4 regions of the Oharaeibacter diazotrophicus genome follow, and region 4 is predicted to be linked to each of the others. Evidence: predicted binding sites of a transcription regulator. Region 4 holds the regulator's gene; each other region holds the start of a gene.
The links. Region 4 encodes PhoB, which activates phosphate uptake and scavenging genes when phosphate is short. Its sites were predicted from a motif close to TGTCATNNANCTGTCAT; they were not measured.
Positions count from the first base shown of each region.

Region 1 (5,313 bases), on a different contig from region 4:
GGCGTACGCGACGGCCGCGGCGCGGCCTCGAGCAGACGGCGGGCGGCGTCCTCGGGGAGGGCGGCCAGCATCGCCCGCCCCATCGAGGTGCAGTAGGCCGGCAGCCGCGAGCCCGGCATCAGCGCGATCGTCATCACCCGCCGCTGCGCCGCGCGGGCGACGTAGACGATCTCCGGCCCGTCGAGGATCGAGACCGAACTGCTCTCGCCGATCCGGTCGGAGAGCTCGTCGAGCAGCGGCTGCACGATCTGCGGCAGCGGCATGGTGGCGAGGCAAGCGGTGCCGAGCCGGAGCACCCGCGGCGTCAGCGTGAAGTACTTGCCGTCCCAGTCGGCGTAGCCGAGCTGCGCCAGCGTCAGCAGGCAGCGCCGCGCCGTCGCGCGGTCGAGGCCCGCCGCCGCCGCGACCTCGGCGATCGACTGTCGCGGTCGGTCGGCGGCGAAGGTCTCGATCACCGCCAGCCCCTTGGCGAGGCCGCCCATGGTGTCGCGCTTCTCGATGGTCATGGCGGTGGTCCGTGCGATATGAGAACAAAAGCACCATACCGCACACATGGTCTGGACGGAACCGTCCGCCGCTCGCTATTTGTCGTCCGGCCGGGCGGGATCCGGCTGGAGACATCCCATGGACAAGACCCTTCCGGACCTCGCCGCCGCGGTGGCGGGGATCGAAGACGGCATGACCGTGATGATCGGCGGCTTCGGCGGGTCCGGCGCGCCGATCGAGCTGATCCACGCGCTGATCGACCGCTTCCGCGCCACCGGCGCCCCGAAGAACCTGACGGTGATCAACAACAACGCCGGCAACGGCCACGTCGGCCTCGCCGCCCTGATCGAGCAGGGCATGGTGCGCAAGCTGATCTGCTCGTTCCCGCGCTCGGCCGATCCGGTGGTGTTCACCGAGCTCTATCTCGCCGGCAAGATCGAACTCGAGTTGGTGCCGCAGGGCACGCTCGCCGAGCGCATCCGCGCCGGCGGCGCGGGCATCCCGGCCTTCTACACCCCGACGTCCTTCGGCACCGACCTCGCAAAGGGCAAGCCGGTCGCCGAGTTCGACGGCCGCTGCTACGTGCAGGAGCGCTGGCTGAAAGCCGACATCGCGCTGGTCAAGGCCGACGTCGGCGACACCCTCGGCAACCTGACCTACCGGATGGCGGCGCGGAACTTCAATCCGCTGATGTGCATGGCGGCGGCGCGCGCCTACGTCCAGGTCACGCGCATCGTCGCGCCGGGCGGCATCGACCCGGAGGCGGTGGTGACGCCCGGCATCTTCGTCGCCGGCGTCGTCGCGGTGCCGAACCCGGCCCAGGAAGAGGATCTCAACCGCGCCGGCGCGGTCTACCCGGAGAAAGCGGCATGACGGCAAAGCTGAACGCGACCCAGATCGCCTGGCGCGCCGCCCAGGACATCGCCGACGGCGCCTACGTCAACCTCGGCATCGGCTTCCCGGAGATGGTGGCGCGGTTCCAGCCGCCGGGCCGGCAGGCGATCTTCCACACCGAGAACGGCATCCTCGGCTTCGGCGAGGCGCCGCCGCCGGGCGAGGAGGACTGGGACCTCATCAATGCCGGCAAGAAGGCGGTGACGCTGAAGCCCGGCACGGCCTTCTTCCACCACGCCGACAGCTTCGCCATGGTGCGCGGCGGCCATCTCGACGTCGCCATCCTTGGCGCCTACGAGGTCGCGGAGACCGGCGACCTCGCCAACTGGTCGACCGGCCCCAAGGGCGTGCCGGCGGTCGGCGGCGCCATGGACCTCGTCCATGGGGCGAAGCGCGTCGCCGTCATCACCGAGCACGTCACCAAGGACGGCAAGCCGAAGCTGGTGAAGCGCTGCAGCCTGCCGCTGACCGGCGTCGGCTGCGTCACCCGGATCTACACCAGCCTCGCGGTGATCGACGTCGAGGGCGGCCGCTTCGTGCTGCGCGAGAAGCTGCCGGCGCTCGGCCTTTCCGACCTCCAGGCGCTCACCGGCGCCGACCTCCACGTTCCCGGTCCCGTCGCGGACCTCGTCGTGCCGGAGCTCTGACGCCATGACCGACGCCTTCATCTGCGACTACGTCCGCACCCCGATCGGCCGCTACGGCGGTGCGCTCGCCGCCGTCCGGCCCGACGACCTCGCGGCCGTCCCGCTCCGCGCCCTCGTCGCCCGCAATCCCGGCGTCGACTGGGAGGCGGTCGACGACGTCGTGCTCGGCTGCGCCAACCAGGCCGGCGAGGACAACCGCAACGTCGCCCGCATGGCGGTGCTGCTCGCCGGCCTGCCGGTCGGCGTCACCGGCACCACGATCAACCGGCTCTGCGGCTCGGGCATGGACGCGGTGCTCGCCGCCGCCCGCGCCGTCGCCGCCGGCGAGGCCGACCTGATGGTCGCCGGCGGCGTCGAGAGCATGTCGCGCGCGCCCTTCGTGATGCCGAAGGCCGACACGGCCTTCTCGCGGCAGGCCGAGATCTTCGACACCACGATCGGCTGGCGCTTCGTCAACCCGGCGATGCACGCCGCCTACGGCACCGATTCGATGCCGCAGACCGGCCAGAACGTCGCCGACGACCACGGCATCTCCCGTGAAGCGCAGGACGCCATGGCGCTCGCCTCGCAGGCGCGGGCCGCCGCCGCCCAGGCGAACGGCCGGCTCGCCCGCGAGATCGTGCCGGTGACGATCCCGCGCCGGAAGGGCGATCCGGTGGTCGTCGACCGCGACGAGCACCCGCGCGCCACCACGGCGGAGGCGCTCGCCGCCCTGAAGCCGCTGTTCCCGAACGGCTCGGTCACGGCCGGCAATTCGTCCGGCGTCAACGACGGCGCCGCCGCCCTGATCGTCGCCTCCGCCGAGGCTGCCCGCCGCCACGGCCTGACGCCGATCGCTCGTGTGCTCGGCGGTGCCACTGCCGGCGTTCCGCCGCGGGTGATGGGGATCGGCCCGGCGCCGGCGAGCCGGAAGCTCATGGCTCGCCTCGGGCTCGCGATCGCCGACTTCGACGTGATCGAGCTCAACGAGGCCTTCGCGGCCCAGGGCGTCGCCACGCTGCGCATGCTCGGCGTCGCCGACGACGACCCCCGCGTGAACCCGAACGGCGGCGCGATCGCCCTCGGCCACCCGCTCGGCATGTCGGGTGCGCGCATCACCGGCACCGCGGCGCTGGAGCTGTCGCTCGGCGGCCGCCGGCGCTCGCTGTCGACCATGTGCATCGGCGTCGGCCAGGGCATTGCCGTCGCGCTCGAGCGGGTCTGAACGACACCTGCCGCGAGTGCGAACCCGGTGATCCGGGAAAACCCGGCCTCGACCGGGTTTTCCCGGGGCTCGACATCCCGGCCGTTCCGGCCGTCAATCCACCGTCATCGACGCGGGGTTCAAGTGCGCCGACCGTTCGGACGGTGCCGCCCGGCCGATCCGCACGGATGGACGCGACCACGGGGCGAGGGATCTCGGCGCCATGACCGACACCGTATCGTACGCCCACGCCGTGGTGCCGACGGGCGACGACCGTACGGGGCTGGCCGCCGATCTCGCCGCCCTGCGGGACGCCGTCGTCGCCGACGGCGAGGCGCGGCGCGCGGCCTTCGCCGCCGCCCACGGTCCGATCGGGCCCGGCATCGCCAATCTCGCCGACTATCTCGCGCTGCGCCGCCACGACATCCGCCCGCTGCAGCGGGCGCTGATGGCGCGCGGCCTGTCCTCGCTCGGCCGCGCCGAGAGCCGCGTGCTGCCGACGCTCGACGCCGTCGCCGTCGCGCTGGCGGCCCTCGCCGGACGACCGGCCCCGGTCGAGGCGCCCGGCGACGACGCCTTCTTCGCCGGCGAGCGCCTCCTCGCCGCGAACGCCGACGCCGCGCTCGGGCCGCGCCCGGCCGGGCGCGACACCCGCATCATGGTGACGCTGCCGTCCGAGGCGGCCGGCGACCCCGGTCTGGTGCTCGATCTCGCCCGCCGCGGCATGGACATCGCCCGCATCAACTGCGCCCACGACGGCATCGTCGCCTGGGAGGCGATGGCGCGCGCGGTGCGCACCGCCGGCGAGATCGTCGGCCGCCCGATCCGGGTGCTGATGGACATCGCCGGCCCGAAGATCCGCACCGAGGCGGTCGTCGCCGCCGACAAGGCGCGGCGGATCGTCGTCGGCGACACGTTCAGCCTCGTCGCGGGCGGCACGCCCGAGATCGTCGGCGACGCCGTCGCCGCCGCCAGCGTCTCGCTGCCGGAGATCGTGACGCGGATCGGCGTCGGCGACCGCGTGCTCTACAACGACGGCAAGATGGAGGCCCGGGTCGAGGCCGCCGACGGCGCGAGCGCGCTCCTGCGCGTCACCCGCGTCCGGGCCGGCGGCGTCAAGCTCAAGCCGGAGAAGGGCCTCAACCTGCCCGACACCGCGCTCGGCCTCTCCCCGCTGACCGCCAAGGACATCCAGGACCTCGCCGCGGTGGTCCGCACCGCCGACATGATCGGCTACAGCTTCGTCAGCCGCCCCGAGGACATCGACCTGCTCGAGACCGTACTCGCCGACACCGGACTGGTGCCGCCGTCGCTCGGGCTGGTCGCCAAGATCGAGCGGCCGGAGGCGGTCGCCAACCTGCCGGCGCTGATGGCGCGCGTCGCCGGGCGCCGGCCGTTCGCCGTCATGATCGCCCGCGGCGACCTCGCCGCCGAGATCGGCTTCGAGCGTCTCGCCGAGATGCAGGAGGAGATCCTGTGGCTGTGCGAGGCGGCCTCGGTGCCGGTGATCTGGGCGACCCAGGTGCTGGAATCCCTGGTCCGGGACGGGCTGCCGTCGCGCGGCGAGATGACCGACGCGGCGATGGGCGCGCGCGCCGAGTGCGTCATGCTCAACAAGGGCCCGCACGTCGGCACCGCCGTCGACGTGCTCGACCACCTGCTGGTGCGCATGGCCGGCCACGTCCACAAGAAGACGCCAATGCTGCGCGCCCTCGGCGCCTGGTCACCGTCCGACGCGTGAGGCCGAGCGAGGGCCCGCCGCCGGCCGCGAGGCCGAAACCTCGCAAGGTCCCGACGAGTCGGGGCCTTGCGAGACGGTCGCTCACGCCAACTCGGGCACCGCCACCGGTGCCACCTCGCGCAGCCGCCGCCCGTCCTCGGCGGCGAACAGTTGGACGGCGTCGGCCGGGATCGTCAGCGCCATCTGCGTGCGCGGCGCCACCGGCCGGCCGGGGCCGACGTGGACGATCGCCGGCTGGCCGGCGATGTGGCCGTGGGCGTGGCGGCCGGCGCCGAGTTCCTCGACGAAGTCGACCGCGAAGGGAACGCCGACGCCGTCGGCGGGGGCCGCGTCCTCGGCGCGGAAACCCGCGGTCACCGGGC
Region 1 is NZ_SNXY01000007.1:613,484-618,796, forward strand. Features, by position in the region: gene EDD54_RS11420 (IclR family transcriptional regulator domain-containing protein) at 1-506, opposite strand, end outside; gene EDD54_RS11425 (3-oxoacid CoA-transferase subunit A) at 625-1,359, shown strand; gene EDD54_RS11430 (3-oxoacid CoA-transferase subunit B) at 1,356-2,027, shown strand; gene pcaF (3-oxoadipyl-CoA thiolase) at 2,032-3,231, shown strand; gene EDD54_RS11440 (pyruvate kinase) at 3,434-4,951, shown strand; gene ugpC (sn-glycerol-3-phosphate ABC transporter ATP-binding protein UgpC) at 5,033-5,313, opposite strand, start outside.
Region 1: a site for PhoB is predicted at 3,323-3,339, ahead of EDD54_RS11440 (pyruvate kinase). Genes of this name have one in related genera too.

Region 2 (5,313 bases), on a different contig from region 4:
CCGGTGGTCGTGTCGATGCTGAACAGCTACTCCGGCTGGGCGGCGGCGGGCATCGGCTTCACGCTCGGCAACACCGCGCTGATCGTCACCGGCGCGCTGGTCGGCTCGTCGGGCGCGATCCTCAGCTACATCATGTGCAAGGGCATGAACCGCAGCTTCGTCTCGGTCATCCTCGGCGGCTTCGGCGGCGAGGTGGCGGGCGCGGCCGGCGGGGCGGTCGAGCAGCGGCCGGTCAAGCAGGGCTCGGCCGAGGACGCGGCCTTCATCATGAAGAACGCCTCCAAGGTCATCATCGTGCCGGGCTACGGCATGGCGGTGGCCCAGGCCCAGCACGCGCTCCGCGAGATGGCCGACAAGCTCAAGCACGCCGGCGTCGAGGTCAAATACGCCATCCACCCGGTGGCGGGCCGCATGCCGGGCCACATGAACGTGCTGCTGGCCGAGGCCAACGTGCCCTACGACGAGGTCTTCGAGCTCGAGGACATCAACTCCGAGTTCGCCCAGGCCGACGTCGCCTTCGTCATCGGCGCCAACGACGTCACCAACCCGGCCGCCAAGACGGACAAGACCTCGCCGATCTACGGCATGCCGATCCTCGACGTCGAGAAGGCCGGCACGGTGCTGTTCGTCAAGCGCGGCATGGGTTCGGGCTACGCCGGCGTCGAGAACGAGCTGTTCTTCAAGGACAACACCATGATGCTCTTCGCCGACGCCAAGAAGATGGTCGAGAGCATCGTCAAGTCGATGGAATGAGGCGCGGGGGGACCGCCTCGGCGGTTCCCGGGCGCCGAAACGAAAGGGGGGCGGGGTCGCGTGCGACCCCGCCCCCTCGTCCTTTCCAGGGCCGGCCGGCGGCCGAACCCGAACCCTCCCGACTCACGCGGCCCTGAGGCCCTCGACGAAGTCGGCGACCTCCTGCTGCAGGACGCGCGACTGGTCGGACAGCTTGCCGGAGAGGCCCATCAGCTGGGTCGAGGCGGTGCCGGTCATCTCGGCGGCGGTGCCGACGCCGGCGATGTTGCCGGTGACGTCGGTGGTGCCGGTCGCCGCGCGCTGGGTGTTCGACGCGATTTCCTCGGTCGCCGCGCCCTGCTCCTCGACCGCGCCGGCGATTGCCGACGCCGACTGCTGGATCGAGCCGATCGTGCGCACGATCCGCGAGATCGAGTCCACCGTCGTGCCGGTCGCCGTCTGGATCTCGCCGATCTTGCGGCCGATCTCCTCGGTCGCCTTGGCGGTCTGGTTGGCGAGTTCCTTCACTTCCGCTGCGACGACCGCGAAGCCGCGGCCGGCCTCGCCGGCCCGCGCCGCCTCGATGGTGGCGTTGAGCGCCAGGAGGTTGGTCTGGGCGGCGATGTTCGAGATCAGCTCGACCACCTCGCCGATCTGCTGCGCCGAGTGGGCGAGGGCCTGGACGTTCTGGGTGCTGGCCTCGGCCTCGCGGGCCGCCGCGCTCGCCACCTCGGCGGACTGGCTGACCTGCTTGGAGATCTCGCGGATCGAGGCCGACAGTTCCTCGGCGCCGGCCGCGACGGTCTGGACGTTGGTGGAGGCCTCCTCGGCGGCGCCGGCGACGGCCTGGGCCTGCCGGGACGTCTCCTCGGCGGTGGCCGAGAGGTTGCGGGCGGCGTCGGCGACCTCGGTGGAGGACTTGGCGAAGCCGTCGGCGAGCTTCTCCATGCGGCCGACGAACCGCTCGGCGAGTTCGGCCCGGCGGCGCACCAGCGCCTCCTCGGCGGCCTTGGCGGTCTCCTGGGCCCGGCGGGCCTCCTCGGCGGCGCGGAGCGAATCGCGGAAGTTCAGGAGGGCCTTGCCCATCGCGCCGATCTCGTCGCCGCGCGCGGTACCGGCGATCTCGACGGCATACTCGCCGGCCTGGAGCTTCTGCATCACGCCGATGCCGTCACGAATCGGCAGGGCGATCATGCGGTTGAGGAAGTAGCCGGCGAAGAGGCCGATGGCGATCGTGGCGGCCACGGACGCGAGGACGCTGTAGCGGATGATCGCCTGCGAGGATTCCATCTCGGCAGCGCGGGTCGCGAGGAGAGACTCCTCGGCGCCCTTGAACTCGGCGAGCACGGATCGGATCGTGTCGAACGACGTCTTGCCGAGCCCGGCACGCTCGATATCGCGCGCCTGCTCCTGGGTGGCGGCGCTCTTCATCAGATCGATCGCCCGGTGCGACACGCCGGTCTGCCAGTCGTCGATCGCCTGCCCGAGCCGGCGCAGGCGGTCCTGCTGCTGGGCGTTGTCGCTGGTCAGGTCGGTCGCATCGTCGAGCGCGGCCTTCAGCGCGCGCTCGCCGTTCTTCAGCGGTTCGAGATTGCCCTCGTTGGCCGTCACCAAGTATCCTCGAAGACCGCTCTCCTGGTCGACCATGGACTGCAGGATCCGATCGGCCGCTGTCATGACCTTGTAGGTGTGGACGGTCCAGGTCACGTTCTGCGCCGCGACGCCGTTGGCCCACCAGATCGCGAAGCCCGTCACGATACTGGCCATCAGCATCGTCGCGAAGACGACGATCAACTTGGTTCGGATGCTGGCATTTGCGCCCATGATTCGTTTCCACCCCACATCTTTTCGGTTCCTGCGACCCACGTCGGGTCGGAGGAGCACACGAGAAATTTGTCGGACTAGGGTGAATGGATGGTTAAAAATCGACATTAATTCTTATCCGATTGCATTCCTCTGCGCCCGTAACTGCAGATCACCCCGGCCGTCCACCGTCATCCGCCCTTCAAACGGCCGGCCTAAACGGATCCCGGTCCGCGGATCGGGAGAACGATCGATGAAACGCCTGCTGCTCGCCTCCACTGCCCTCCTCGTCGCCGTCGCCGCGCAGGCCGCGGACGGCGTTCATTTCACCCACGTCGAGAAGGCGAACCCGCGCGAGGCCGGCAAGACCGCCGCCGACGTGCTCTCGCCCGAGATCGCTGAGGTCCCCGTCGCCACCGGCGCGATGATGCTGGAGAACCCGTCGGACCGGATCGCCTATTACGGCTACGGCTCCGACGGCCCGCTGTCGCCGGTGCCGGGCGACGTGCAGTCGAAGGTTCACAACGTCGAGGCCACCAAGACCGAGCCGGACAAGAACACCTACCTGGTGCTCGACGGCCAGAAGGGCGCCGACGAGACCTACGACTACGGCACCCACTTCCTGTTCCAGGGCCACGAGAACGGTCCGGGCGGCGGCGTGTTCGGTGCGCTGACCCGCGTCAACCTCGACGCCGACGAGGCGCACCGCGTCACGCTGATGGCCTCCGAGCAGGACAACGGCAAGCCGGTGCCGACCATCGACGGCTCGACCTTCGATCCCTTCGCCAAGGTGCTGCTGCTGACCTGCGAGGACGACGACAAGGGCGGCGTCTACGCCGCGACGCTCGACTTCCCGTCCAAGGTGACCGATCTCTCGGGCGTCATGGGCCGCGCCGGCTACGAGGGCGTCCAGGTCGCCTCCGACGGTTCGGTCTGGCTGGTCGAGGACGTCGGCGGCAAGGCCGGCGAGACCGCCAAGAACGCCAAGCAGCCGAACTCCTTCGTCTACCGCTTCGTGCCCACCGACAAGGCCGACCTCGGCGCCGGTGGCAAGCTGCAGGTGCTCCAGGTCGTCGGCAGCGACGGCGAGGCGATCGTGTTCCACAAGGACACCCGCGACGCCGACATCATGTCGGCCGGCATGAAGGCGCTGCACAGCTACGGCGCCGCGCTGAAGGCCCGCTGGGTCACCATCCACGACACCGCCAAGGACGCCTTCGCGGAGTTCGACGCCAACGCCGCCGCCAAGGCCGCCGGCGGCACGCCGTTCAAGCGCCCGGAGAACGCGCAGTTCCGTCCGGACACCGGCTTCGCCGAGTACTACTTCACCGAAACCGGCGACACCAACGCCAAGACCGAGGCCGGCGCCGAGTTCGGCGGCTTCGGCGCGGTGTTCAAGCTGGTCCAGGCCTCGCCGTCGGCCGACGAGGGCACGATCTCCCCGGTGATCGTCGGCGACGTCGAGCACACCGGCTTCGACAACATGGCCTTCGCCTCCAAGGACGCGCTGCTCGTCACCGAGGACGCCGGCGACAAGCTGCACAAGCAGCGCGACGCCCTCGACAGTGGCTGGGTCGTCGACGTCACCGCCGACTACTCCAAGCCCGACGTGAAGCCCGTGCGCTTCCTGGCCCAGGGCCGCGACGCCGCCGCCCTCCTCGACACCGAGATCAACGGCGGCGAGGGCTTCCAGAACGACGGCGACAACGAGATCACCGGCATCCACGTCTCGGACGGCGACGCCACCGTCGCCGGCCTGATCGGCACCAAGGTGCCGACGCCGTTCAAGGACGGCTGGCGCGTGTTCTACACCCACCAGCACGGCGGCAACGTCACCTACGAGATCGTCCCGGCCGATCCGTCCTGACGGGCGTCATCACGAGCGACCATGCGGAGGCCCCGGTCGTCGACCGGGGCCTTCGTCGTTCGGGCCGCCGCCCGCGAACCGCCGCACCACGATGGCGATCGCCCCGACGACGGCCCCGAGGGCGACCACCGCCGCGACGGCCGCCACGGGGACCGCGAGCAGGGTCGCACCGATCGCGAGCAGACCACCGCCGCCGTCGAGCAGCCCGCCGCCGACGTGCAGCAGCGCGGCGACGGCCAGGAGGGCGAGCGCGACGAGCACAGCGCGCCCGGGACGGCGCCAGCCGGGGCGGACGAGGAACAGGACGAAGTCGACGAGGTCGGAGAGATCCATGGCGGCCGTGCCTTACGGGACGCGGCCGACGGCGCGGCGGCGCCTCAGGACGCGCCGCGCTCGGTCGCCAGCGCGTCGCGGGCCGGCTTGTACTTCGGGTCGAGCACCAGCGCGCGGTTGATCGAGTTGCGGCCGGTGGCGACGTCGCCCGTGCGGACTTGGGCGATGCCGAGATTGGTCCAGAACACCGCCGACTTCTTGTTGCGGTTCACCGCGGCGGCGAAGTCGGTCAGGGCGGCCTTGTTGTCGCCGAGCGCGAGTTCGCTGAGGCCGCGGGCGTTGTAGGGCTCGGACGAGGTGGGATCGAGCGCGATGGCGGCGTCGAGGTCGCTCGAGGCGCGGGCGTGGTCGTTGCGGACCTGGTAGATCAGGGCGCGGTTGTAGTAGGCGCGCGCCTCCGAGGTGTTGAGCTGGATCGCCTGGTTCAGATCGGCCATGGCGAAGTCGTACTGGCCGGACTGCCGGTAGATCGTGCCGCGGCCGAGATAGGCGGCGGCGTAGGACGGGTTGATCTGGATCGCCTGATTGTAGTCGGCGAGCGCCTGCTGCGGCTGGCCGAGCTGGCGGTAGATCAGCGC
Region 2 is NZ_SNXY01000007.1:204,578-209,890, reverse strand. Features, by position in the region: gene EDD54_RS09475 (NAD(P)(+) transhydrogenase (Re/Si-specific) subunit beta) at 1-753, shown strand, start outside; gene EDD54_RS09470 (methyl-accepting chemotaxis protein) at 877-2,556, opposite strand; gene EDD54_RS09465 (alkaline phosphatase PhoX) at 2,789-4,402, shown strand; gene EDD54_RS09460 (hypothetical protein) at 4,412-4,735, opposite strand; gene EDD54_RS09455 (tetratricopeptide repeat protein) at 4,780-5,313, opposite strand, start outside.
Region 2: a site for PhoB is predicted at 2,725-2,741, ahead of EDD54_RS09465 (alkaline phosphatase PhoX). Genes of this name have one in related genera too.

Region 3 (5,313 bases), on a different contig from region 4:
CGAGCCGGCCTATTTCGGCGCCGGCCCGTCGATCGCCGTCCGTGCCGACGACGGCCGCCTGCGCGCCGCCCTCGACGACGCCCTGCGCGGCCTCGACGCCGACGGCACGCTGGCCGACCTGACGCTGCGCTTCTTCCCGGTCGGGCTCTACTGAGCCCCGGCCACGGTCTCGGCGGGCGCGGTCGCGAGGATGGCGGCGACGAATGCGTCGACCGCGTCGTCGAGGCGGCCGCCGTTGTCGACGGCGACGACGTCGTCGCCCCGGACCGGGACCGCCGCCGCGGCGAGCCGCCGCTCGATGGCGTCGGAATCCTCGCGGCCGCGGGCGGCGAGGCGGGCGCGCAGCACCGCGGTCGGGCAGGTGACGGCGACGACGGTCAGCGCCGGGAACACCGCGCGCGCCCGGTCGAGCGCGCCGCGCGACAGGTTGGCGACCACGATCCGGCCAGCGGCGACGTCGGCGACCGCCCGCGCGGGGATGCCGTAGAAGAGCCCGTGGGCGCCCCAGTGCAGCGCGAAGGCGCCGGCCGCGATCGCGGCGGGGAAGCAGGCGGCGTCGAGCGTGTCGTGGTCCTCGTTGCCGCCGTCGGCGCGGCTGACGACGCGGCGGACGAAGACGACGCGGTCGTCGCCCGCGAGGCGTGACCGCGCCGCGGCGATCAGCGTGTCCTTGCCGGCCCCGGACGGGCCGACGACGGCGACGAAGCGGCCGGTCACGACACCCGTCTCCCCTGGCGCCAGACCGCGCGCACCAGCGGCACCTCGTGGTCGGTGCGGACGCGGACGAGGTCGCCGCGCCGGCCGGGCTCGATCACGCCGCGGTCGTGGAGGCCGGCGGCGGCGGCGGGGTTGCGGGTGACGGTGGCGATCGCCGCCGGCAGCGACAGCACGCCGTCCTCGGCCGCCATGAAGGCGGCGTGGATCAGCGAGAACGGCACGTAGTCCGACGACAGGATGTCGAGGAGGCCGGCCTCGATCAGCGAACGCGCCGAGACGTTGCCGCTGTGCGAACCACCGCGCACGTAGTTGGGCGCGCCCATCAGGATCTTCAGGCCGGCGGCGTGGGCGGCCTCCGCGGCCTCGCGCGTGGTCGGGAACTCGGCGAGCGACACGCCGTGGTCGACGCTCTCGGCGACATGGGCGGCGGTGGCGTCGTCGTGCGAGGCGATCACGATGCCGGCGGCGCGGCAGCGCTCGGCGATGGCGCGCCGGTGCGGTTCGGCGTGGATCTCCGACAGCCGCCGCCGCTCGGCGATCATCGCCTGATAGGCCGTCTCGGTCATCCCGGTCTTGCCCATGTAGTAGACGCGGTGATGGTCGAGCGAGACGAACTGGCGTTGGCCGGGGGTGTGGTCCATCAGCGAGGCGAGGCGGACGCGGTCGTCGCCCTCGAACAGGGCGAAGGCCTCGAGCGCGTCCGGCGCCGACACCTCGCAGCGCAGGTGGATGAAGTGGTCGGCGCGCAGCCGGTCGGCGGCGACGCCGGCCTCGATGGCGTCGGCGAGCCGGCGCATGTCGGCGCTCTCGAGCTCGTCGTCGGGGCCGCGGCCGCAGCGCAGCGCGTCGAACACCGTGGTGATGCCGGAGGCGGCGACCTGGGCGTCGTGGGCCTGCACCGAGGCGAGCGGGTTCCAGCGCACCTTCGGCCGCGGCGCGTAGTGGTTCTCGAGGTGGTCGGTGTGCAGCTCGACGATGCCGGGCACGACGTGGTCGCCGTCGAGGTCCTCGCCGAGGGCGGAGACGCCCTCGTCGACCGCGGCGACGACGCCGTCGCGCACCACGACGGTGCCGTGGACGACGCGGTCGGCGAGCACGATGCGCGCGTTGGTGAGGATCAGGTCGGCGGTCATGTCGGCTCCGGTCAGGCGTCGGCGAGACGCCGGGTCTCCAGCACGGCGAAGGGCGCGCCGGGCGCGGGCTCGGCGAACAGGGCGAGGGTGTCGATCGCGATCGGCTCGGCGACGGCGGCGGCGAAATGCGCCTTGGCGGCGGTTTCCAGCCGGTCGGCCTCTTCGCCGGCGACGCGCCCGGTCAGCGTCATGTGGAAGCGGAACTCGTCGAAGACGTAAGGATAGCCCCAGGCGGCGAGCAGTTCGTCCTGGCGCGCCGAGAGTCCGGCGCGGCGGCGCCGGGCGATCTCGTCGGCTGAGGCGGGGGCGCGGAAGGCGTCGAAGGCGCTGACGCAGGCGCCGGCGAGGCCGTCGAGGTCGAGCGTCTCGACGACGGGCGTCAGCGCGAGGAAGCCGTCGACGCGGGCGACGGCGAGGTCGAGCGCGATCGCGGGGCGGACGGCGGCGAAGTCGCGGAAGGCGGCGCGGAGGTCGGCCTCGCGCCGGCCCGGCGCCAGCGCGAAGGGCGGCTTCAGCGTGGCGTGCCAGCCGTAGCGGCGCGGCTCGGCGGTCACGGTGGCGAAGCGGTCGGGATCGACGCCCTCGACCGCGGGCAGCGGGCGGTCGGTGCCGGCGTGGGCGCAGCGGCCGAGCCAGTCGGCGCCCGCCTCGGCGAGCGCGCTGCCGGGCGGGGGGGCGAAGTAGACGGCGTAACGCATGGCGGACCCGGATTCCTGTCGAGGGCCCGGCACCGGCACCCCGCGTCCCGCACGCGCGTCCGGTGGGGCGGCCACCTGGAAACGGCCGCGGACCCTCCTCGTCCCGCAAGCCCATGACCGATCGGCGTGACCGCAAGATGACGGATCGCCGAACGTGTCGCCATGCTAGCGCGCGGCCGGCCGGCGATGAAGCCTCGGAAGGTGGGGCGATACGGAAGGAGGGGGTGGTGGCGGCGAATCGTGCGCGCCGTCCGGTCGGCCGTCACGGAGGCGCGCCGGTCCGCGGTGCCCGTCGCCGCGTGCTTTCGGCACGCTCTTCTCGACAGCGCGGCGGCTGCCGGCTTAGCCTTGCCGGATCGGTCCAACCGGCCGCGCGCCGCGGCGATTCGGAACGCTGTGCCGGCGCGGGGGCGGACCCGCATTTCGCGCAGGCCTCGCTTCCGGGAACCCCATCATGTCCGACTGGCTCGTCTCCCTCGCCGCCGCTCGCGAGGCCCTGTTCGAGGCCGATCATCCCTTCGCGGTGCTGATGAAGGCCGGCACCATGTCGGTCGAACTCTATTCGCCGGTCGGCACCGACGAGCAGACCCCGCACGCCCAGGACGAGCTCTACGTGATCGTTCAGGGCACCGGCATGTTCAACCGCGCCGGCGAGCGCCGTCCGTTCCAGCCGAACGACGTCATCTTCGTGCCCGCCGGCATGGAACACCGCTTCGAGGGCTTCTCCGACGACTTCCAGACCTGGGTGATCTTCTGGGGGCCGAAGGGCGGGGAGGCGGCCGCGGGGTGAGCGGCCGCCGGATCGCGTCGCCCGACCCGCTCAGGAGCAGCCGAGCACGTTGAAGGTGAGGTTGTAGAGCAGGAACCAGCCGTTGCCGGTCATGTCGACGCGGATCGACTTCACCTCCACCGGCGGGAAGCGCACGAACAGCGGCGACGCCACCGTGCCTGCGCCGCCCGGCGAGAAGTCGCGGCCGACCGCGACACCGCGGAGATCGAGCAGCGTCACCGTCGTGCCGTCGGGCTTCTTGGCCGTGATGGCGACGCGCGAGCCGACGGTCGTCATGTCCGAGCCGGCCTGTCCGAGCGAGAAGCCGTAGAGGGTCGCCGGCTTTGTCAGGTTGCGCTGGACATAGGCCTTGCCGTTCTTCGCGTTGCTCCAGCGGCCGCCGAAGAAGGGGTCGCCGACGAGGGTGTGGGTGCTGTCGTAGAAGGTGGTGCCGGCGAGCGCCGGGCAGGGCGGCGCGGCCGACGCCGCGGTGGCCGCGACCACGAGGGCCGTCGACAGGACGGCGGCGATCATCGTCTTCATGGCAGGTCTCCCCCGCGGGAACCGGCCGGCGCCGGTGACGCCGGACCGTCCCACCGAAGAGGTGGGGCGTGCGCCGGTCCGGTGCGATCCGGATCTTCACCATTGCGAAACGATACGGGGTGAGCCCCTCAGCGCCGCCAGCGCCCGGCCTGCTCGTCGTCGGCGCTCTTCGCCGCGACCCAGCCGGCGTCGCCGCCTTCCGCGAGGTGTTCCTTCTTCCAGAACGGGGCGCGGGTCTTGAGGAAGTCCATCAGGAATTCGGCGGCGGCGAAGGCCGAGCCGCGGTGCGGCGAGGCGGTGGCGACGAGCACGATGCGGCCGCCGGGCGCGATGCGGCCGAAGCGGTGGATCACGGTGACAGCGGTGAGGTCGGGCCAGCGCAGGGCCGCCTCGGCGGCGACGCGGCCGATCTCGGCCTCGGCCATGCCGGGATAATGCTCGAGCTCGAGCGCGGCGAGCCGGCCACCCTCGTCGCGGCAGAGGCCGAGGAAGCTCGCGACCGCGCCGACGTCGCGCCGGCCGGCGTGGAGGCGCTCGATCTCGGCGCCGACGTCGAAGTCGTCGGCCTGGACGCGGACGTCGGGCACGGCGGGCATCGCCTCAGCCCCCGGTCATCGGCGGGAACAGCGCGATCTCGCGCGGGCTGCCGAGCGGCTCGTCGTGGGCGACGTGCATCTGGTCGAGCGCGACGCGGATCGCGGCGGGCTGCTCGAGGGCGTAGGCGAAGTTGTCGCCGCGGCCGGCGAGCCAGGCGACGAGGTCGCCGACGGTGCCGAGGTGCTCGGGCAGCTCCACCGTCTCGTCGGCGAAGCCGATCCGCTCGCGGACCCAGGCGAAGTAGACGAGGCGGACGGGGGCGGTCACCGGTTCTCCTCCACGAGATGGACCAGGGCGGCGCGGAAATAGTCGTAGCCGGTGTAGAGCGTCACCAGCGCCGCGGTCCACAGCAGCGTCAGCCCGACCTCGGTGGTGCCGGGCACCAGCTTGTCGCCGGCGGGACCGGCGAGCAGGAAGCCGATCGCCACCAGCTGCGCCGTGGTCTTCCACTTGGCGAGCCGGGTCACCGGCACGCTGACCTTCAGCTCGGCCAGGAATTCGCGCAGGCCCGAGACGAACACCTCGCGCATCAGGATGATCACCGCCGCCCACATCGACCAGCCGGCGATGGTGCCGGCGCCGGCGAGCACCAGCAGGCACACGGCCACCAGCAGCTTGTCGGCGATCGGGTCGAGCATCCGGCCGAGCGAGGACTGCTGCGCCCACAGCCGGGCGAGGTAGCCGTCGAAATAGTCGGTGATCGAGGCGAAGGCGAACAGGCCGAAGGCGAGCCAGCGCCCGCCGTCGCCCTCGAGATAGAACGAGGCCGCGACCAGCGGAACGGCGACGATCCGCAGGTAGGTCAGGATGTTCGGAAGCGAGAGGGCGGTCTGCATGGACACATGGTGATGGGCGG
Region 3 is NZ_SNXY01000010.1:216,124-221,436, forward strand. Features, by position in the region: gene EDD54_RS23110 (transporter substrate-binding domain-containing protein) at 1-154, shown strand, start outside; gene phnN (phosphonate metabolism protein/1,5-bisphosphokinase (PRPP-forming) PhnN) at 148-717, opposite strand; gene EDD54_RS18650 (alpha-D-ribose 1-methylphosphonate 5-triphosphate diphosphatase) at 714-1,850, opposite strand; gene EDD54_RS18655 (DUF1045 domain-containing protein) at 1,862-2,548, opposite strand; gene EDD54_RS18660 (cupin domain-containing protein) at 3,003-3,338, shown strand; gene EDD54_RS18665 (hypothetical protein) at 3,369-3,860, opposite strand; gene EDD54_RS18670 (molybdenum cofactor biosynthesis protein MoaE) at 3,989-4,456, opposite strand; gene moaD (molybdopterin converting factor subunit 1) at 4,461-4,724, opposite strand; gene pgsA (CDP-diacylglycerol--glycerol-3-phosphate 3-phosphatidyltransferase) at 4,721-5,299, opposite strand.
Region 3: a site for PhoB is predicted at 2,675-2,691, ahead of EDD54_RS18655 (DUF1045 domain-containing protein). Genes of this name have one in related genera too.

Region 4 (5,313 bases):
CGGCCTCGGCGCCACCAAGTCGGAGACGATCAAGCGCGTGGTGCTGCCGGCCGCCCTGCCGGGCATCGTCGGCGCCATCCTGCTGGCGGCTTCCCGCGCCATCGGCGAGACCATGATCGTGGTGCTGGCGGCGGGCGTGGCGGCGCGGATCAGCGCCAACCCGTTCGAGGAGATGACCACGATCACGGTCAAGATCGTGAACCAGCTGACCGGCGACCTCGAGTTCACCAGCCCGCAGACGCTGGTGGCCTTCGCCCTCGGCATCACGCTGTTCACCGTGACGCTCGGCCTCAACATCATCGCCCTCCACATCGTCCGCAAGTACCGGGAGCAGTACGAATGAGCGACGCGGCCCTCTCCCAGCCCGCGCCGGCGATGCGTTCGATCGCCGGCCGCGACATCGGCCTGAAGCGTCGCTACGCCGCCGAACGCCGGTTCCGCGCCTTCGGCATCGCGGCGATCACCATCGGCCTCGTGTTCCTGGTGGCGCTGTTCGCCTCGATCGTCTCGAAGGGCTACACCGCCTTCCAGCAGACCCGGATCACGCTGACGGTCGACTTCGACCCGGCGATCATCGCCCCGAACGGGGATCGGACGGCCGCGGGCATCATGTCGGGCGACGCCTTCCGCTTCGACACGCTGATGCAGAACGCGGTGATCACGACGCTCTCGCTCGACCCGGACGACGAGGATGGCCTCTACGACGCCCTCGACCTGTTCTCCAAGGGCTCGGTGCCGCTGCTGCGCCGGACCATCGCGGAGGACCCGTCGCTGATCGGCCAGAAACGCGACGTCGAGTTCTACGCCGACGGCAACATCGACGCCTTCGTGAAGGGCGCGATCAGCGCCGACGTCCCCGAGGAGCAGCGCGTCGTCAAGGACGCCCAGATCAAGGTGCTCCAGGAACTCCAGGCCGACGGCCACGTCCACAAGGCCTTCAACACCGGCCTGTTCACTTTCGGCAACTCGACCCGTCCCGAGGTCGCCGGTGTCGGCGTCGCCATCGTCGGCTCGTTCTGGATGATGCTGGTGGTGCTGGTGCTGTCGCTGCCGATCGGCGTCGCCGCCTCGATCTACCTCGAGGAATTCGCGCCGAAGAACCGGCTGACCGACCTGATCGAGGTCAACATCAACAACCTCGCGGCGGTGCCCTCGATCGTCTACGGCATCCTCGGCCTGTCGGTGTTCATCAACTTCGCCCACCTGCCCCGCTCGGCGGCGCTGGTCGGCGGCTTGGTGCTGACGCTGTCGACCCTGCCGACGATCATCATCGCCACCCGCGCCGCGCTGAAGGCGGTGCCGCCGTCGATCCGCGAGGCCGGTCTCGGCGTCGGCGCCTCGAAGATGCAGACCATCTTCCACCACGTGCTGCCGCTCGCCATGCCGGGCATCCTGACCGGCACCATCATCGGCCTCGCGCACGCCCTCGGCGAGACGGCGCCGCTGCTGATGATCGGCATGAAGGCCTTCGTGGCCGACGTCCCGACCTCGCCGCTCGAGCCGGCGACCGCGCTGCCGACCCAGATCTACATGTGGGCGACCGAGCCCGAGCGCGCCTTCGTGGAGCGCACCTCGGCCGCCATCATGATCCTGCTCGCCTTCCTGTTCGTCATGAACGCCGCCGCCGTGGTCCTGCGCCGCGCCTTCGAGCGCCGCTGGTGACCCGCCGCCCCCCCGTATCGTCCGGAGGATTTCCGATGACCGCCGTCCTCGCCGAAGCGCCCAAGCACCAGACCATCCGCACGCCCGACGCCGTGGCGCGTCCGGTCAAGGTCAAGGCTGACACCGTCAAGGTCTTCTACGGCCAGAAGCAGGCGCTGCACGGCGTCTCGATCGACATACCCGAGCGCGCGGTCACCGCGTTCATCGGCCCGTCGGGCTGCGGCAAGTCGACCTTCCTGCGCTGCATCAACCGGATGAACGACACCATCGCCGGATGCCGCGTCGAGGGCCGGATCGCCATCGACAACAAGGACATCTACGACCCGGATCTCGACGTGGTCGAGCTGCGCGCCCGCGTCGGCATGGTGTTCCAGAAGCCGAACCCGTTCCCGAAGTCGATCTTCGAGAACGTCGCCTACGGCCCGAAGATCCACGGTCTCGCCCGCTCCAAGGCGGACCTCGAGGAGATCGTGGTGACCTCGCTGAAGAAGGCCTCGCTGTTCAACGAGGTCAAGGACCGCCTGCACGAGCCGGGCACCGGCCTCTCCGGCGGTCAGCAGCAGCGCCTCTGCATCGCCCGCGCCATCGCGGTGTCGCCCGAGGTGATCCTGATGGACGAGCCGTGCTCGGCGCTCGACCCGATCGCGACCGCCAAGGTCGAGGAACTGATCGACGAGCTGCGCACCAACTTCACGATCATCATCGTGACCCACTCGATGCAGCAGGCGGCCCGCGTGTCGCAGCGCACCGCCTTCTTCCACCTCGGCGTGCTCGTCGAGGAGGGTCCGACCGATCACATCTTCACCAACCCGATCGAGAAGCGGACCCAGGACTACATCACCGGCCGCTTCGGCTGAGCCGCGCCGCAACGCCAGGCACGCTTCGGGAGGGTTCCATGGAGCACACCGTCACCGCCTTCGACCAGGAATTGCGCGATCTCGCCGGCCACGTCGCCGAGATGGGCGGCATCGCCGAGCGGCTGGTCGCCGATTCCGTCGCCGCCCTCGCCCGGCTGGACCAGTTCCAGGCCCAGCGCGTCGTCGACGCCGACCGCCGCCTCGACGAACTTCAGCGCCGCATCGAGGAGGAGGCCGTCCTCCTGATCGCGCGCCGCCAGCCGATGGCCTCGGACCTGCGCGAGATCGTCGCCGCCCTGCGCATCTCGATCGACCTCGAACGCGTCGGCGACCTCGCCAAGAACATCGCCAAGCGCGTCGCCGCCATCAACGGCGCCGGCCTGCACAAGAGCCTGTGGGTCGGTGTCGAGCACCTCTCCGACATCGTGCTCGAGCAGATGAAGGCCGTGCTCGACGCCTTCACCCAGCGCGACGACGCCGCCGCCCGCGCGGTGCGCCTGCGCGACACCGAGATCGACGCGCTCTACACCTCGATCTTCCGCGAGCTCCTGACCTACATGATGGAGGATCCGCGCAACATCTCGCAGTGCGCCCATCTGCTGTTCTGTGCCAAGAACCTGGAGCGCATCGGCGACCACGCCACCAACATCGCCGAAACCGTGCACTATGCGCTGACCGGCGCGCCCTACGGCGAGGAACGCCCGAAGGCCGACCTCAGCGCCATCGAAACCGTGACGCCGGCCTGAGCCGGCGCGGGGCGATCCATGACCAAGGTCCTGATCATCGAGGACGAGGAGCCGGTCAGCCTGCTCCTGCGCTACAATCTCGAGGCCGAGGGCTTCGAGGTCGAGCAGAGCTTCCGCGGCGACGAAGCCGAGATCCGGTTGCGCGAGATCGTGCCGGACATCGTCATCCTCGACTGGATGCTGCCCGGCCTCTCGGGCATCGAGCTGTGCCGGCGGCTGCGCCAGCGCCCGGAGACCCAGCGCACGCCGGTCATCATGCTGACCGCGCGCGGCGAGGAATCCGAGCGCGTGCGCGGCCTCGCGACCGGCGCCGACGACTACATCGTCAAGCCCTTCTCGGTGCCCGAGCTGGTGGCGCGCGTGAAGGCGCTCCTGCGCCGGGCCAAGCCCGAGACGCTGACGTCGGTGCTGGTCTCCGGCGACATCGAACTCGACCGCGAGACCCGCCGGGTCCGCCGCAGCAGCCGCGAGATCCATCTCGGCCCGACCGAGTTCAAGCTGCTGGAATTCCTGATGCGGGCGCCCGGCCGGGTCTTCACCCGCGAACAGCTGCTCGACGGCGTCTGGGGCCACGACGTCTACGTCGACGAGCGCACCGTCGACGTCCACATCGGCCGGCTGCGCAAGTCGATAAACCGCGGCACCTCGAAGGACCCGATCCGCACCGTCCGCGGCGCCGGTTACTCCTTCAACGAGCAGTTCGCCAAGCAGCGCTGAGGGCGGCCGTCGGGCCGCCGGCACCTTGGCGAGTTCGTGGTGGACCGGCAGGCCGCGGGCGCCCCACCGGTCAGCCCGCGTGCGGGAAGATCGCCAGCGCGGCGTGCTGCAGCAGCATGATCGTCTTGGCGTCGGCGATGCGGCCGTCGGCGACCATCGCCATCGCCTCGTCGAAGCCGACTTCCATCATCTCGATGTCCTCGCCCTCCGCGGCGACGCCGCCGCCGTCCGAGACCCGGTCGGCCGGCTCGTAGGGCGCGACGAAGAAGTGCAGCCGCTCGGTCACCGACCCGGGACTCGTGAAGGCCTCGTAGACCTTCACCGGCGCCCGCACCCGGAAGCCGGTCTCCTCCTCGGCCTCGGCGCGGATGCGCTCCTCCGGCGAAGCGGCGTCGAGCAGGCCGGCCGGCGCCTCGATCAGGAGGTCGTCCCAGCCGTTGACGAAGGCCGGGTAGCGGAACTGCCGGGTCAGCACCACGGTGCGGCGGTCGAGGTCGTAGAGCAGGATGACCGCGCCGTTGCCGCGGTCGTAGGTCTCGCGCGACTGACGCTGCCAGACGCCGTCGGCGCGGCGGAAGTCGAAGACGGTCTTCCGGAGGACGTACCAGTCGTCGGAGAGCACCCGGACGTCGTGAACCCGGACCCGGTCGGCCACCGTCATCGCACACCTCACACTTCATGAAATCGCACGAACGAGAACGAAATTGCCGTTCTTGCTTGCCTTCAGGGCACGGATACGGGATATTTCGTGCAGAGACAAGAATTTTCGTGAAGGCTCTCGTCATGCTCGCCAGCCAACGCCGCGCCCTGATCCTAGAGACGCTGGCCCGCGAGGGTCAGGTCGTCGCCAAGGTGGCGGCGGAGCGATTCGGGCTGTCGGTGGACACGATCCGGCGCGACCTGCGCGAAATGGCGGCGGAGGGACTGCTGCAGCGGGTCCACGGCGGCGCGCTGCCCGCTTCGCCGGCGCTGGCGGATTTCGCCGCGCGGCAGTCGATCGCCACCGACGCCAAGGACCGGATCGGCCGGGCGGCGGCGGCGCTGGTACGGCCGGGGTCGGTGGTGTTCGTCGACGGCGGCACCACCGCGGGCCGGCTCGCCCGGCACCTTCCGCCCGATCTCGCCGCGACCGTGGTGACCCATGCGCCGAGCGTCGCGCTCGAGCTCCTCGACAAGCCGGGAATCGAGGTGGTGCTGGTCGGCGGCCGGCTGTTCCGGCATTCGGTCGTCGCGGTCGGGGCCGCCGCCGCGGCGGCGATCGCGGAGGTGCGGGCCGACACGGTGTTCCTCGGGGTCACCGGCATCCACCCGGAGCACGGGCTCACCACCGG
Region 4 is NZ_SNXY01000006.1:68,273-73,585, reverse strand. Features, by position in the region: gene pstC (phosphate ABC transporter permease subunit PstC) at 1-343, shown strand, start outside; partial or broken gene EDD54_RS23760 (DUF3333 domain-containing protein) at 340-801, shown strand; partial or broken gene pstA (phosphate ABC transporter permease PstA) at 799-1,662, shown strand; gene pstB (phosphate ABC transporter ATP-binding protein PstB) at 1,698-2,519, shown strand; gene phoU (phosphate signaling complex protein PhoU) at 2,558-3,265, shown strand; gene phoB (phosphate regulon transcriptional regulator PhoB) at 3,284-3,982, shown strand; gene EDD54_RS00505 (NUDIX domain-containing protein) at 4,053-4,643, opposite strand; gene EDD54_RS00500 (DeoR/GlpR family DNA-binding transcription regulator) at 4,766-5,313, shown strand, end outside.